One region of the Janthinobacterium algoris genome, then DNA from elsewhere that is predicted to be linked to it. Evidence: predicted binding sites of a transcription regulator. Region 1 holds the regulator's gene; the other holds the start of a gene.
What was found. Region 1 encodes sigma-54, which starts transcription at its own class of promoters, with help from an activator protein. Its sites were predicted from a motif close to TGGCANGNAANCTGCTTT; they were not measured.

Region 1 (7,472 bases):
TTTCTGTTGAGAAAGAAGCCTGTCCGCTGAACCTGGCGCCGACGGCCAGCACCACCGTGACCCTGGCCCTGGGCGATGCGATCGCCGTGGCCTTGCTCGACTTGCGCGGCTTCAAGGAAGAAGATTTCGCCCGCTCGCATCCTGGCGGCGCCCTGGGCCGTCGCCTGCTGACGCATGTGCATGACGTCATGCGCAGCGGCGAACGGGTGCCCAAGGTAGCCGTGGACGCGTCCTTGCTGCAGGCGCTGGAAGAAATGACGAAGAAGGGCATGGGCATGACGGCCGTCGTCGATGCGAATGACCGCCCTGTGGGCGTGTTCACCGATGGCGACTTGCGCCGCATGTTCGAGCGCGTGCAGGATTTCACGCAAGTGGCGATCCGCGACGTCATGCATGCGCAGCCGCGCAGCATCGCGCCCGAGCGCCTGGCCGTCGACGCCGTGGCCGTGATGGAGCAGTTCCGCATCAACCAGATGTTGGTCGTCGATGCCGACGGCAAGCTGGTGGGCGCCCTGCATATTCATGATCTGACGCAAGCGAAGGTGATCTGATGGACAGCGTAGCGGACAACTTGGCGCGCGCGGCCAAGGTCAAACTGATGATCTTTGACGTCGATGGCGTGCTCACCGACGGCAGCCTGCATTTCGGCCCGGATGGCGAGATGATGAAAACGTTTAATGTGTATGATGGCCTGGGCATCAAGCTGCTGCAGGAATCGGGCGTGCAGACGGCCATCATCAGCGCGCGCCGCTCGGCCATCACGGCGCGCCGCGCGCAAGACCTGGGCATTACCCATGTGCACCAGGGCGGCCACGACAAGCTGACGCCGTTTCGGGAACTGCTGGCGCTGACGGGCTTGACGGAAGAGCAATGCGGTTATATCGGCGACGATGTCATCGATGCGCCCATCCTGCGCCGCGTGGGCTTTGCCGTCAGCGTGCCGGGCGGGCGTCCGGAAGTGCAGGGACTGGCGCACCATGTGACGCAGGCCGGCGGCGGCCGCGGCGCGGTGCGCGAGATCTGTGAATTCCTGCTGCGCGCCCAGGACAACTATGCGCGCGTCATGGCGCCGTTCCTGGAGTGAGGCGCATTGCCATGCCGCCAGTGAGATTTGAAAGAGTGAAATCCTATGCGTAAGCCAGGAGGCGCCCATCGCTGGCGCATGATTTTTACCGTGCTGGGGGCCGTCGTCTTTGCGCTGGGCAGTTTTTGGCTGTTGGAAGTGATGAACAAGAATGCCCAGGACATCACGGCCAGCAAGCATCTGGATGAGCCAGACTATTTCATCACCAATTTCAGCCTGGTGCGCATGGACTTGACGGGCAAGCCCAGCTATATCGTATCGGGCACCAAGCTCACGCATTATCCGCTGGACGATTCATCCGATATCGACCAGCCCTTCGTACGCAAGCTCACGCCAGGCATGCCGCCGATGAACATGAATGCGGAATTGGCGCATATCGACCAGGACAATACCCGGCTGCAACTGCACCGCAATGTCGTGATCGACCGCGTGGCCAGTCCGAAGGCGCAGAAACTGACAGTCAAGACGGAAGCGCTGACGGTGTTCCCGGATGAGGAAAGAATGGAAACGGACGTGCCCGTCGATATCCTGACGGGCGCCTCGCGCATCAATGGCATCGGCATGAAGGCCAATAACGCTACCGGCGTGGTGGAAGTGCAGAATGCGCTGCGCATGGTCCTCCCGCCGAAACCGCGCCCGGCCGCGGCGGCAAAATGACAGAATGAAACAAGGAAACCATACTATGAAGAACATCTTGCTGTTGACCGTATTTTCTCTGGCCATGATGGGCGTGGCGCATGCCGAGAAGGCCGATTCCGAGAAGGAAGCCGTCATCACGGCACGTAGCGGCCATGTCGATGACGTCAAACAGGTGCGTACCCTGACGGGCGACGTCGTGCTGGTCAAGGGTACTTTGACCATGAAGGCGGGCCGGGCCCTGATCACGGAAGATCCGCAAGGCTACCAGTTCATTACCTTCTGGGCCGATCCCGGCAAGCTGGCCACCTTCCGCCAGAAGCGCGATGGCGCGGGCGATCTGTGGGTCGAAGGCGAAGCGGAGCGCGTGGAATACGACAACAAGACGGAAGTGGTGAAACTGTTTTCCAAAGCCAAGCTGACGCGCCTGGAAGGCACAAAAGTCACTGACGTGGCCAATGGCGCCTTCATCTCATATGACAGCCGCAAGGAAGTGTTTGCGATGGAAAACTCCGACAGCGGCACCAGTACCGCGGATGGCGGCAGCGTGCGCATGGTGATCCAGCCGAAGACCAAGGCACCGGCGGCGGAGAAAGCGCCGGCCACGCCTGCGCCAGGAAAGAAATAATGGACAATACTCGTTGCGGCAGCACCCTGATCGTTCGCGGGCTGCAAAAAACCTATGGCAAGCGGCAAGTCGTACATGATGTTTCGCTGCAAGTCGAATGCGGCGAAGTGGTCGGGCTATTGGGTCCGAACGGCGCCGGCAAGACCACCTCGTTCTACATGATCGTCGGCCTGGTGCCGTCGGACGGCGGCAGCATCGATATCAGCGGCGTGGACATTTCCCGCCTGCCGATCCACCGCCGCGCGCAGATGGGCCTGTCGTATCTGCCGCAGGAAGCATCCGTGTTTCGCAAGCTGACGGTGGAAGACAATATCCGCGCCGTGCTGGAAATCCAGACCGTCGAAGGCCGTCCCCTGAAGAAGGCCGAGATCGAGGAGCGCCTGGATAAATTGCTGGCCGACTTGCAGATTGAAAAGTTGCGCGAGAACCAGGCGCTGTCCCTGTCGGGCGGCGAGCGGCGCCGCGTGGAAATCGCCCGCGCGCTGGCCACCGACCCGCGTTTCGTGCTGCTCGACGAGCCGTTCGCCGGTGTCGACCCCATCGCCGTGATCGAGATCCAGCGTATCGTGCGCTTCTTGAAGGAGCGCAATATCGGCGTCCTCATCACCGATCATAATGTGCGCGAGACGCTGGGTATCTGCGACCGTGCCTACATTATTAACCAGGGCTCGGTGCTGGCGTCAGGACGCCCCGACGACATCATCGCGAACGAGTCGGTACGCCGGGTCTATCTGGGCGAACACTTCCGCATGTGAGCCAATGAAACAATCATTGCAGCTGCGCACTTCGCAGCACCTGGCACTGACGCCGCAGTTGCAGCAATCGATACGCCTGTTGCAATTGTCTACCCTGGAATTGCACCAGGAACTAGAGCAATTACTGACGGACAATCCCTTGCTCGAGCGCCTCGACGATCCGCTCGACCGTTCGCTGCGCCTGCTGTCCGATGGCGCCTTGAGTTCCACGGCCGCGCCGGCCGATGCACCGCCCCAGCCGCCAAGCCAGGAGGCGCCTGCAGCGCCGGCCGAAGCGGAGACCTTTGATGGCGAGGCTGGCGACAGCCCGGCCGCAGCGGATGGCGGCGACAGCGATTGGAGCGAGGCGAGCCGGGGCAAGGCGCCCGACGACGAAGATTCGCGCCCGCAACTTGAAGCCCATCACTGCACCCTGCGCGAACATTTGATGGAGCAGATGCGCGTGACGGTGCTCGAATTGCGCGACCGCGCGCTGGTCGAGCTGATCATTGACGCGCTCGACGACAATGGCTACCTGGAAGAGTCGCTCGACGACATCCTGGCACGCCTGCCGCAAGAGCTGGAAATCGACGCCGACGAGTTGCGCACGGCCTTGTCCCTGCTGCAAAGTTTCGATCCGCCCGGCGTGGGCGCGCGCAATGCGTCCGAATGCCTTGCCTTGCAAATCAAGCGTTTGCCGCATATCGCCATGGTGACGCGGCGCATGGCCCTCGTCATCGTGGAAAAGCACCTGGCCTGGTTTGCCCAGCGCGATTTCAACAAGCTGAAAAAAGCCCTCGATTGCGACGAGGAAGACTTGCGCGAAGCGCAGACCGTGATTCGCCAGTGCAATCCGCATCCGGGTGCCGTCTTCGCCTCAGATGTGTCCGATTACGTGGTGCCCGACGTCGTCGTCAAGCGCGCGCGCAATGGCTGGCAAGTCACCCTGAACAACGACGTCATGCCGCGCCTGCGCGTCAACGCCATGTACGCCAACTTGCTCAAGCAGGGCAAAGGTGAGGGCGCCATGGGCGCACAGTTGCAGGAAGCCAAGTGGCTGATCAAGAATATGCGCCAGCGCTTTGACACGATCTTGCGCGTGGCGCAGGCGATAGTAGAAAGACAAAAGAACTTTTTCTCGCATGGGGCCGTTGCCATGCGCCCCCTTGTGCTCCGTGAAATAGCTGATACACTGGGTTTACACGAGAGTACTATCTCGCGGGTAACAACTCAAAAGTACATGCTGACCCCGCATGGCATGTTTGAGTTGAAATATTTCTTTGGTAGCCACGTCGCCACCGAAGCGGGGGGCGAAGCGTCATCGACGGCGATACGGGCATTGATCGTGCAACTGACAGGAGCAGAAGACCCTAAAAATCCTTTATCCGACAGTAAGATTGCGGACATGCTGGGGGAACAAGGCATGGTGATTGCGCGACGTACTGTTGCCAAATACCGGGAAGCGTTGAAAATTCCGCCAGTGAGCCTGCGTAAGTGTTTGTAAGTTTTTTTCGGTTCCTCTGCGGGCCGGAGTCGATGGACCGCACGAACCCGATCATCTTTAGGAGTGTGTATGAATCTCACCATCAGCGGACATCATCTCGAAGTCACACCAGCCATCCGTGAATACGTACAAACGAAGCTGGAACGCGTGAAACGTCATTTCGATCAAGTCATCGATATTGCCGTGATTCTGACCGTGGATAACCTCAAAGAGAAAGAAAAACGTCAAAAGGCTGAAGTCAACCTGCGTCTGAGTGGCAAGACCGTCTACGTGGAAAGCCTGGGGCAAGACCTGTATGCCGCGATTGATACCCTGATCGACAAGTTGGACAGGCAAGTGATGAAGTACAAAACCAAAGTGCAAGGGCACGGTAAAGAGGCGATCAAGCATCTGCCAGACAACTCGGACGAAGAATTCGCCGCCGCCTAAGAACACCAAAAAACCTACTGCGCGTCGCGATTTGCGGCCTCCGATGCTTACTGTGCATATGCACAGCTCCGCTTCTCAGCCACAACTCACATCCGCTCGCTACGGTTTTCCCACGTGTTCTACGGCCTGCGACTTTGAACCGGTTGTGATCAACTAAGGGCGCACATTGCGCCCTTTTTTGCGCCCGGACCTGTCAAACGCAATATTCCCCTCGCAAGCGCTAGAATGTTCCCGTTCTCACTTTTTTTCATTTTGCCATGAGCGACTTCGTCCAGACCTCCATTCGCAACCGCACGGGCCACATCGTGCTCGACCGCCCGAAAGCCTTGAATTCCTTGTCGCTGGACATGGTGCGCGCGCTGAGCGCGGCTTTGCTGGCCTGGCGCTACGATCCGCAGGTGGACGCCGTCGTGATCCGTTCCAGTAGTGAAAAAGCCCTGTGCGCCGGCGGCGACATCCGTTTCTTTTACGATGCGGGCCTGGCCACGCCGCAAGGCGGCAGTGCCCAACTGGAAGATTTCTTTACGGAAGAATATGCCTTAAATCATTTAATTCATTTCTATCCGAAACCGTATATCGCCGTGCTGGATGGCGTGGTGATGGGCGGCGGCATGGGCGTGGCGCAAGCCGGGCCAGGCAACCGCCTGCGCATCGTCACGGGCCGCACGCGCATGGCCATGCCGGAAGTCAATATTGGCTTGTTCCCGGACGTGGGCGGCAGCTATTTTCTTTCCCGCCTGGCGGGCCAGCTGGGCCTGTACCTGGGCTTGACGGGTTTGACGATCAACGCGGCCGATGCCCTGTACACGGGCCTGGCCGATGTGTACCTGCCTGAGGCGCACATGGGGGCGCTGTTGGACCTGTTCGAATCGACGCCGGGTGAGGCCTTGCCGGTGGCCATCAAGGCGCTGGCGGCACCGTTCCAGGCCGAGGCGGGCGCTTCTGTCTTGGCCGCGGCGCGCGCGGCGCTGGACCGCCATTTCGGCGCCCCTTCTGTTGCCGCCATCATGGCTTCGCTGGCGCAGGATGACAGCGTGTTCGCCAGCAAGGCCTTGGCGGCCATGCGTCTGCGTTCGCCGCTGATGATGTCGGTGACCCTGGAATTGCTGCAGCGGGGCGCCCACCTGGGTCTGGCCGATTGCCTGCGCATGGAGCGCACGGTGGTACGCCACAATTTCGAGCATGGCGAAGTGATCGAGGGCGTGCGCGCGCTGGTGGTCGACAAGGACAATGCGCCCCGCTGGAATCCATCCAGCCTGGACGAGGTCGATGCGGCCATGGTGGCGCGTTTCTTCGCTCCCGTCTGGCCGGCCGCCGCACATCCGCTTTACCGTCTGAATTAATTAAGAGCGCTCGCGGTGGCGCAGAACCACGCGCTCGTTGGGGCCGAAGTATTGCGCCAGCCGTTCCGCCATGTACACGGAGCGGTGCTGGCCGCCCGTGCAACCCAGGGCCACCGTCAGGTAGCTGCGGTTATCGGACTTGAATGACGGCAACCATTTCTCGATGAAGGCGCGGATGTCGGCCAGCAGTTCCAGCGCGCTCGGTTGCGCGTCGAGGAAGGCGATCACGGGCGCGTCGCGTCCGTCGAGCGGGCGCAGCGCCAAGTCGTAATAGGGATTCGGCAAGGCCCGCACGTCGAAGACGAAATCGGCGTCCAGCGGCACGCCCAGCTTGAAGGCGAACGATTCAAAGAACAGGGTCAGCGGGGCGCGTTCGGCGGCGACGATATCCTTGATCCAGGCGCGCAATTTGTTGGCGCTCAGTTCCGAGGTGTCGATCACATGGCCCAGCTGTTCAATGGCAGACAGGCGTTCGCGCTCTTCCGAGATGCATTCGATCAGGGTGCGGCGGCTGGCCGGATTCTGATTTGGGCGCAATTCGTGCGACAAGGGATGGCTGCGCCGCGTTTCGGAGAAACGCGCCACCAGGGAATGCGTGGTCGCCGTCAAAAACATGACCTTGACGTCGTGCCCTTGGTCGCGCAGCAGCGCCACATTGTGTGGCAGGCTGGTCAGCGACTCGGCGCTGCGCGCATCGACGGCGACGGCCAGTTGCGGCGTCCCTTCGTCGAGCAGCGTTTGCACCAAACTGGGCAGCAAGGCCGGTGGCAGATTGTCGACACAATAATAGCCGGTATCTTCCAGCACATTGAGCGCGACGGATTTACCGGAGCCGGATATTCCGGTGATAAGGACGATATGCATACGCCGATCATACAATAAAGATCGGCGCTGCGCTCCCGAGGCAACTATCTTTACAAATTATTGCAATTTGGACTGGAGTGTTGGTTAAGCAAATGCTGGTGTCTTACCGAGCTCTCAATCCCCACTCATCGCCAAACGTTGGTGTCGCAGGGATTTCGGAGAGCGCTGCTCTCCGCCTGCGCAACGGTTCGCCCTTGCAAGGGTGAACTCCACTGCAGACTAGTCACCGCTCATAGCTAATCTCTGCCGC
Region 2 (7,472 bases), on a different contig from region 1:
GCGAACGCATCCTGGAGTTGTCGCTGCGCCTGTTCAATGAGTTTGGTGAGCCGAATATCACGACGACCGTGATTGCGGAAGAGATGAACATTTCGCCGGGAAATCTGTATTACCACTTCCGTAACAAGGACGACATCGTCAATTCGATCTTCGTCCAGTTCGAGGCGGAAATCGAACGCATCCTGACCGTGCCTGACGGGCGCCGTTCGAATATCGAGGATGTCTGGCTGTATTTGCACCTGATGTTCGAACTGATCTGGCGCTACCGCTTTTTCTATCGCGACCTCAATGATTTGCTGTCGCGCAACCGCAAGCTGGAACTGCACTTCAAGCTGATCCTGGCGCACAAGATCAAGGTGGCCACGCAGCTGTGCGAAGATTTGCGCAGCGAACAGTCGCTCGAAGCGTCGGACATGGAAGTCGCTGCGATGGCGACGAATATGGTGGTCGTTGCCACCTACTGGCTGTCGTATGAATATGTGCGCAACCCGCGCAAGTACAGCGAGCAGCAATCGATGTCCGATGCGCTGGCGCGTGGCTGCTACCAGGTGCTGTCCCTGATCGGACCGTATTTACGCAATGAAACGCATTTGCTGTTTCGCAAACTGTCGGAAGAGTATGTGACCAAACTCAAGAATGACTGACGCGGCTGCTGGCGCCATGTCGTTAATTACAGGAGACATGTATGGCTTGGAAACAATTTCCCTATCCGGACGCGGCATATGTCTACACGCCGCACACTCTGGAGGCGGCCTGGGCGCGCCTGCATGCGGGCGATGTGGAGCCTTTGCCTACGCACTCTGCATTGGTGCAGGCCTGGCTGGCCTTCCATGCGGGCGACTTCGAGCGCGCCGCGAAGCTGGGTCTGGCCGTTGGCGTGCCCGGCTATGCGGTGGCGCACAAGGCGACCTGCATTTACGCCACGCACCTGGAAGTGAACGACAGCCAGAAACTCGACATGTACGAAGAAGTGGCGGAGCGCTGCGAGCGTCAGCAGAGCGAGCAGCCGGACAACCCGGCCGGCTACTACTGGCATGCCTACAGCCTGGGCCGCTACGCGCTGGGCACGTCCGTCGTCAAGGCACTGGCGCAGGGCATGGGCGCGCGCGTGCGCAACAGCCTGGACCGCACGATGACGGTGGCGCCCATGCATGCGGAAGCGCATATCGCGTTTGGGATTTATCATACGGAAATTATCGACAAGGTCGGCGCCATGATCGGCAGCCTGACCTACGGCGCCAACAAGGAAGACGGCTACCAGCATTTCAAGACGGCGCTGGCCCTGACGCCCTATTCGGCGCTGGCGCACAGCGAATATGCGCGCGCTTTGAACATGCTCGACGGAAAGAAAAAGCTGGCGGAAGCGCTGGCCCTGTATGAAAAGGCGGCCGACTGCGTGGCATTGGACGCCAAGGAACGCCTCGAGGTCGAGGCGGCGATCGATGAATTGAAAGGATAAGGATTACTGTGATCAAGGCTTTATGTGTGTACTGTGGCGCCAACGCGGGCGTCTCGCCGGACTATGCCGTGGCGGCGCGTGAATTGGCGCGTGTGCTGGTGGCAGAAAATATTTCACTGGTGTATGGCGGCGGCAAGGTTGGCCTGATGGGCGTGATCGCCGATGAAGTGCTGCGCCTGGGCGGCGAGGTAACGGGTGTGATCCCCACCCAGCTGGTCGAACGCGAAGTGGGCCACACGGGCTTGACGCGCCAGTTCATCGTGAAGGACATGCATGAGCGCAAGGCGATGATGGCCAGCCTGTCCGATGCCTTCATCGCCATGCCCGGCGGCTATGGCACCCTGGAAGAGTTGTTCGAGATGCTCACGTGGGCCCAGCTGGGCTTGCACGCCAAGCCCATCGGCTTGCTCAATGTGGACCGTTTTTATGATGGCTTGCTGGCCTTCGTGGAAAATGGCAGGGAGCAGGGCTTCATCCGCCCGCAGCACGCGGCTTTCCTGAACGCCGAAGCCGATCCTGCGGCGCTGGTGCAGCGCCTGAAGGAGTGCGCGCCCTAGCGTCGTCAATGCAATGTAATGCAATGCAATGCAATACAGCCATGCCCTGGAAAGTGCATGGCTTTTTTATTTCTGCACGGGAAAATTGATTAAGCTCAACAAATCAATTAATAAAAATATAGCTACAATATTTTTTATTTGGCATGTTTTTTTGAAAATGAAAATGCATTTTATGCATGAGTGTGGTCTACTGGCATTGTTCAAAAGTTAGGAATATCGGACACCGACGAGTGTTGTACAGACTCCCAAAAAAAGGTGCCGATCTGCTTCAAGTTGCCACAGCCACGCTACTTCATCATCTCGAAAGGATGCTATTTTGAAACCTATGACCCTCTTGCGGGCGACCGCTGTCGCCGCCCTTCTCGCCGCTGGCGGCGCCCACGCACAAACCACCACCATCGGCTTCGATGCGCTGGAACACCCCGGCATCTTCGGTTCCGTCTTCAACTCCTATTCCGAAGGCGGCTACGATTTCGACAGCAGCTTCTTGGGCCTGTTGAGTTCTGCGCATCAAAGCAATTTTGCCTATGCGGGTTCGGCGGGCCTTGGTGCCACATTCTTGTCGAGAACAACCATGAGCCGCACCGACGGCGCAGCCTTCTCGCTGAGCTCGATCAGCCTGGCGGACTTCGTGAGCTTGCCTGGCTCCTACGACGTGACGTTCATCGGCCGTCAGGTAGGCGGCGGCACGGTGACCCAGACCTTCAGTCTCGATGGCAGCCATACTTTCAGCGATTACACGTTTACGGGCTTCAACAATCTGTTGTCGGCATCGTGGAAGGAAGGCGCCTTGCACACCTTCCAGGTCGATAATATCGCCGCCAGTGTGAGCGCCGTGCCGGAACCGGCCACGTACGGCATGCTGCTGGGCGGACTGGGTCTGCTGGCCTTCCTGCGCCGCCGCAAGAACGCCGCCTGAACCTGAACTTGAGCAGGGTGCCGGCCACGCCGGCGCCTACGCGCCTACGCGCCTATGCGCATACGTATAAGCCGCCAGTGTTACCAGGTTGCTATGCTGACAGGCTGGCGCACGCAAACAGAGCCCCCGGTGCAACTGCTGGGGGCTTCTGTTAGGAGCGCATCACGACCACAGGCGCTGGCCCGACAGGTCGAGCTGCGTCAGGTACAGGCGCACGTCGAATTCGTACTGGTGGTATTGCGGTTCCATATACGTGCACAGCTTGTAGAACGCCTTGTCATGTTGCTTTTCTTTCACATGCGCCAGTTCGTGTACGGCGATCATGCGCAGGAATTCAAGCGGCACTTCCTTGAACATGGTGGCCACGCGGATTTCATGCTTGGCCTTGAGCTTGCCGCCTTGCACGCGCGAGATCGAGGTATGCAAGCCCAACGCATGCTGGATCACATGGATCTTGCTGTCGAATGCCACCTTGTTGATGGGCTCGGCATTGCGCAGGAATTCATTCTTCAAGTCTTGCACGTACTGGTACAGCGCTTTGTCGTTGCGCACATCGTGCGCGTTCGGGTAGCGTTTTAACAGGACTTCGCCCAGCTTGTCTTGCGCGATCAGTTGTTGCACTTGCGCTTGCGTTTGTTCGGAATAGGCGCTCAGGTATTTCAGGGATGGCTGCATGCGGGGGCGGGCGGGGTGGGGCGCGGAGGTGTCAGTAAGGCGAGAATGTACCATACCGCTGCGCCCCGCGCTGTGCCAACCCTTCACGGGGCCGCCTGCGCGCGCCCCGTGCCACCGTCAAGCGGCGCGCGCAGGTCAGCCTGGTCAGTCCTAGCCCTAGCCCTAGCCCCTGTCGTCCTCGTCCTCGTCCTTGCTGCCTTGCCGGCTCGCCCTGGCTTGCTGCTCGGCGCTGCCGCTGCGTGCCGTGCTACTGTTGCGGCTTTCATTGGCGCGCTGGGCCGATTGTCGGCTTTCGCCACCTTTTCTGCCGATTTCCGCCATGTGTTCGCGGTTGCGGCTGACGGCTTCACCACCTTTTTGCCCGGCCCGGCGTGCCTCTTCCGAGTCGAATTCATGCGCCGTGCCCTTTTGATGGGCTGCCTGACCGCCCTTGCTGGCAATTTCGCGTTGCTGCTCTTCGTTCATGGCGGCGAAACCGCGTTTGCTTGTGCCTTTGGCGTTGCCCGATTCGCTGGCTTTCTGGGTGTTGCCAGCGCCTTTGCCCTGCTCATTACTGTTAGCCATGTCGCTCTCCTTGCTGTCGAGTGGGAATCAGATGCTCAATGCGCCTGATCGGATTGCTTGCCGGTCTCGTGGCTGCGGCCTGCACCATCGTGGCGTCCCGTGGCGTGCATTTTTTCGATGATTTCACGCTGGCGCTGTGTGGCTTTTTCCGTTTCTTCGGCCGTCTTGCGTACCACTTCATCGGCGAAAGCCACGGCTGTACGGCTGGCTTCGGGCAGGTGGTTCTCTGCCGTGCGGTTCATCTCGACATGGGCGCTGGCGACGAGGTTGCCGAGTTGCTGCTGGTACTGGCGTAGCTTGTTGCTGCCCGGCTGCACCTGGGCAGCGGCCAGCGACATGAACTCGCCCGCGTCGCGCGCGCACAGCAGTTGCTGGCTGGCGCTGTTCCATTCCTGTAGCAGGTCTTGCGCCAGCCGCAGATGCAGCTCGCCCAATTGCTGCGTCGTATCGAACAGTTTGCGCGATAGTTCTGTGGCGAAATTGCACTGGGTCTCCAGGTGGGACTTCAGGGCGGGGCTGAGACTTTGGGGGATACTGTTGGTGAACATGTTCTACCTCAATGAAAATCTGGTCCGAGAAACACCCGGTGTACCGGATGCGACGTGTGCTGAAACAAGCAAAGAGATAGACGCCAGATGGCGTGCCAGGTTCCACGCCGGATGCCGGTTTGGCGCGAGAATGGCGCTTGGCAGGCGGGAAATCGCGATGACTTTGCGCCAGATCAAATGAACCGGAATCGGCTTGCCGTCGCTGGCAGCCATGCAGCTTGTGTGGAAAATGCCGGCTTACAGGCCCGGCCGTGCGACAATAGCCGGCTCGCGGCAGCGCAGCCGATGGCCGGCGCGCGTGGCTGAGCCGAGCATAGCCCACCTTTTTTTGCCTTATTCCGCGACCATGACGCATCCCGAATATATCCTGACCCTGTCTTGCCTGGACCAGCGCGGCATCGTGCACCGCGTGTCCGGCTTCCTGGCCGAACACGGCTGCAACATCCTCGATTCCGCCCAGTTCGGCGACCAGGAATCGCAGCTGTTCTTCATGCGTGTGCATTTCGCGCTGGAAGACGGCGCCGTCAGCGACGCCCAGCTGCGCAGCGACTTCGCCGACTTGTCGCAAGTCATGCAGCTCAATGGCCAATTCCATGGCCAATTGCACGATGCGCGCGTCAAGCCGCGCGTGATGCTGATGGTGTCGAAGATCGGCCATTGCCTGAACGATTTGCTGTTCCGCTACAAGAGCGGCTTGCTGAACGTGGAAATTCCCGCCATTGTTTCGAACCACATGGAGTTCTACCAGCTGGCGGCCAGCTACAATATTCCCTTCCACCACCTGCCGCTGGCGGCCGGTGCGCCGGAAGCGGCCAAGCTGGCGCAGGAAGCGAAGATCATCGAGTTGATGGACACGCACAAGATCGACCTGGTGGTGCTGGCGCGCTACATGCAAATCCTGTCGCCCGGCCTGTGCCAGGCGCTCGACGGCCGCGCCATCAATATCCATCACTCCTTCCTGCCCAGCTTCAAGGGCGCCAAGCCGTACGCGCAGGCGCACCACCGCGGCGTCAAGCTGATCGGCGCGACGGCCCATTTCGTCACGGGCGACCTCGATGAAGGCCCCATCATCGAGCAGGATGTCGAGCGCGTCGACCATGCGATGGATACCGAAACCCTGACGGCCATCGGCCGCGACGTCGAGTGCGTGGTGCTGGCACGCGCCGTGAAATGGTTCGTCGAGCACCGCATCCTGAAAAATGGCGATAAGACCGTGGTATTCCGCTGATCCCGTCGCCCGTACAATATTGACATCCACTTTACCGAGACAGAAACACGATGGCCCTTAAAGCAACAATTTTCAAAGCCGATCTGCAGATCGCCGACATGGACCGCAACTACTACCAGGATCACGCGCTGACCCTGGCGCGCCACCCGTCCGAAACAGACGAGCGCATGATGGTGCGCCTGCTGGCGTTCGCCATCCACGCCGACGAAGCGCTGACGTTTACCAAGGGCTTGTTCGACACGGAAGAGCCCGACCTGTGGCAGAAAGACTTGACTGGCGCCATCCAGCTATGGATCGAAGTGGGCCAGCCCGACGAAAAACGCATCCTGAAGGCCTGCGGCCGTTCAGAACAGGTGATCGTCTACAGCTATGGTGCAACCAGCCACATCTGGTGGAAGCAGATAGCGAACAAGCTGGAGCGGGCGAAGAACTTGACCGTGATCAACCTGCCATCCGAGGCGGCGCAAGACATGAGCAAGCTGGCGCAGCGCAGCATGCAGCTGCAATGCACGATCCAGGATGGCCAGATCTGGCTGACCGACAGCGTCAACACGGTCTTGATCGACCGCGAACCGGTGAAGCCGGCACGCTGATTTTGAGCGTTTGAAACGCAAAAAGCCCGGAGCGCTCCGGGCTTTTGTCATTGCAGGCATTTAATTGGGCGCGCTGCCCAGGCGCTTGATGCTGCTCGAACGCTGCATGCTGCGGCTGATGCGCGGATCGCCGTAATAGCTCACTTCGCCCGAGCCGCCGATGCTGATGCTCAAGTCATCCTTGGCCCACACTTCCGCCTCGCCCGAGCCGCCGATGCTGACCTGCACCTCGCGCGCGGTCAGGCGGCCCGCCTGGATATTGCCCGAGCCGCCGATCGATGCTGTCAGCTGCTCCGTCTTGCCGCTGGCCTTGAAGTTGCCGCTGCCGCCGATGGCCACGGACACCATGCGGCTGTCGAGTTCGCGCGCGTTGATGGAGCCGGAGCCGCCCACGTCGAAGCGCAGCTTCTCGGCGCGCAAGCCCGTTGCGGTGATGTTGCCCGAGCCGCCCACGCTGATGCGCTCCACCTGGCGCGCCTGGATCACGATGGTCAGGCTGCTTTGGCGGAAGTTGGCGTTGCGCTTGGCGGGGCGGATGCGCAAGGTGCCGTTTTCCACCGCCGTCTCGATCAGCGGCAGGATATTGTCATCGGCCTCGATGGTGACGCTATCCGTGTTGCCGATACGCAGTTCGACCGTGCCCGGCACATTCAGCGCCACGGCATGGAAATTGCCGACCTCGCGCGTCTGCTTTTGCAGCTTGCCGCTGCCCTGGATGCTGTTGCCGGAAATCCAGTCCAGCGGCGACGCCAGCGCCGGCGCGGCCGGCATGGCCAGGGCGCAGGCGGCCAGCAGCAGGGCCGTGGCGGCGCCAGCGTGGCGGCGGTGGCGGAGTTGGAAAATTGCGTGTGTCATTCTTGCTCCCTGTTTTGAATTGGACTGCATGCATGGTATGCCAGCCGGCCACGCCTGCGTACCGCGCTGCGACA

Region 2: ACQ4W7_RS12630 (PEP-CTERM sorting domain-containing protein) is a predicted target of sigma-54. The motif match lies at 2,059-2,076, and genes of this name have one in related genera.

Annotation. Positions count from the first base shown of each region.
Region 1 covers NZ_JBNYXZ010000010.1:186,155-193,626, reverse strand. Annotated here, with positions in the region: gene ACQ4W7_RS16790 (KpsF/GutQ family sugar-phosphate isomerase) at 1-551, shown strand, start outside; gene ACQ4W7_RS16785 (KdsC family phosphatase) at 551-1,084, shown strand; gene lptC (LPS export ABC transporter periplasmic protein LptC) at 1,130-1,741, shown strand; gene lptA (lipopolysaccharide transport periplasmic protein LptA) at 1,767-2,348, shown strand; gene lptB (LPS export ABC transporter ATP-binding protein) at 2,348-3,103, shown strand; gene ACQ4W7_RS16765 (RNA polymerase factor sigma-54) at 3,108-4,586, shown strand; gene hpf (ribosome hibernation-promoting factor, HPF/YfiA family) at 4,656-5,015, shown strand; gene ACQ4W7_RS16755 (enoyl-CoA hydratase/isomerase family protein) at 5,273-6,358, shown strand; gene rapZ (RNase adapter RapZ) at 6,359-7,222, opposite strand; gene hprK (HPr(Ser) kinase/phosphatase) at 7,442-7,472, opposite strand, start outside.
Region 2 covers NZ_JBNYXZ010000007.1:149,661-157,132, forward strand. Annotated here, with positions in the region: gene ACQ4W7_RS12615 (TetR/AcrR family transcriptional regulator) at 1-644, shown strand, start outside; gene ACQ4W7_RS12620 (tetratricopeptide repeat protein) at 686-1,459, shown strand; gene ACQ4W7_RS12625 (LOG family protein) at 1,471-2,016, shown strand; gene ACQ4W7_RS12630 (PEP-CTERM sorting domain-containing protein) at 2,342-2,935, shown strand; gene ACQ4W7_RS12635 (YgjP-like metallopeptidase domain-containing protein) at 3,098-3,610, opposite strand; gene ACQ4W7_RS12640 (KGG domain-containing protein) at 3,773-4,174, opposite strand; gene ACQ4W7_RS12645 (phasin family protein) at 4,210-4,722, opposite strand; gene purU (formyltetrahydrofolate deformylase) at 5,069-5,950, shown strand; gene ACQ4W7_RS12655 (YaeQ family protein) at 6,001-6,543, shown strand; gene ACQ4W7_RS12660 (head GIN domain-containing protein) at 6,604-7,398, opposite strand.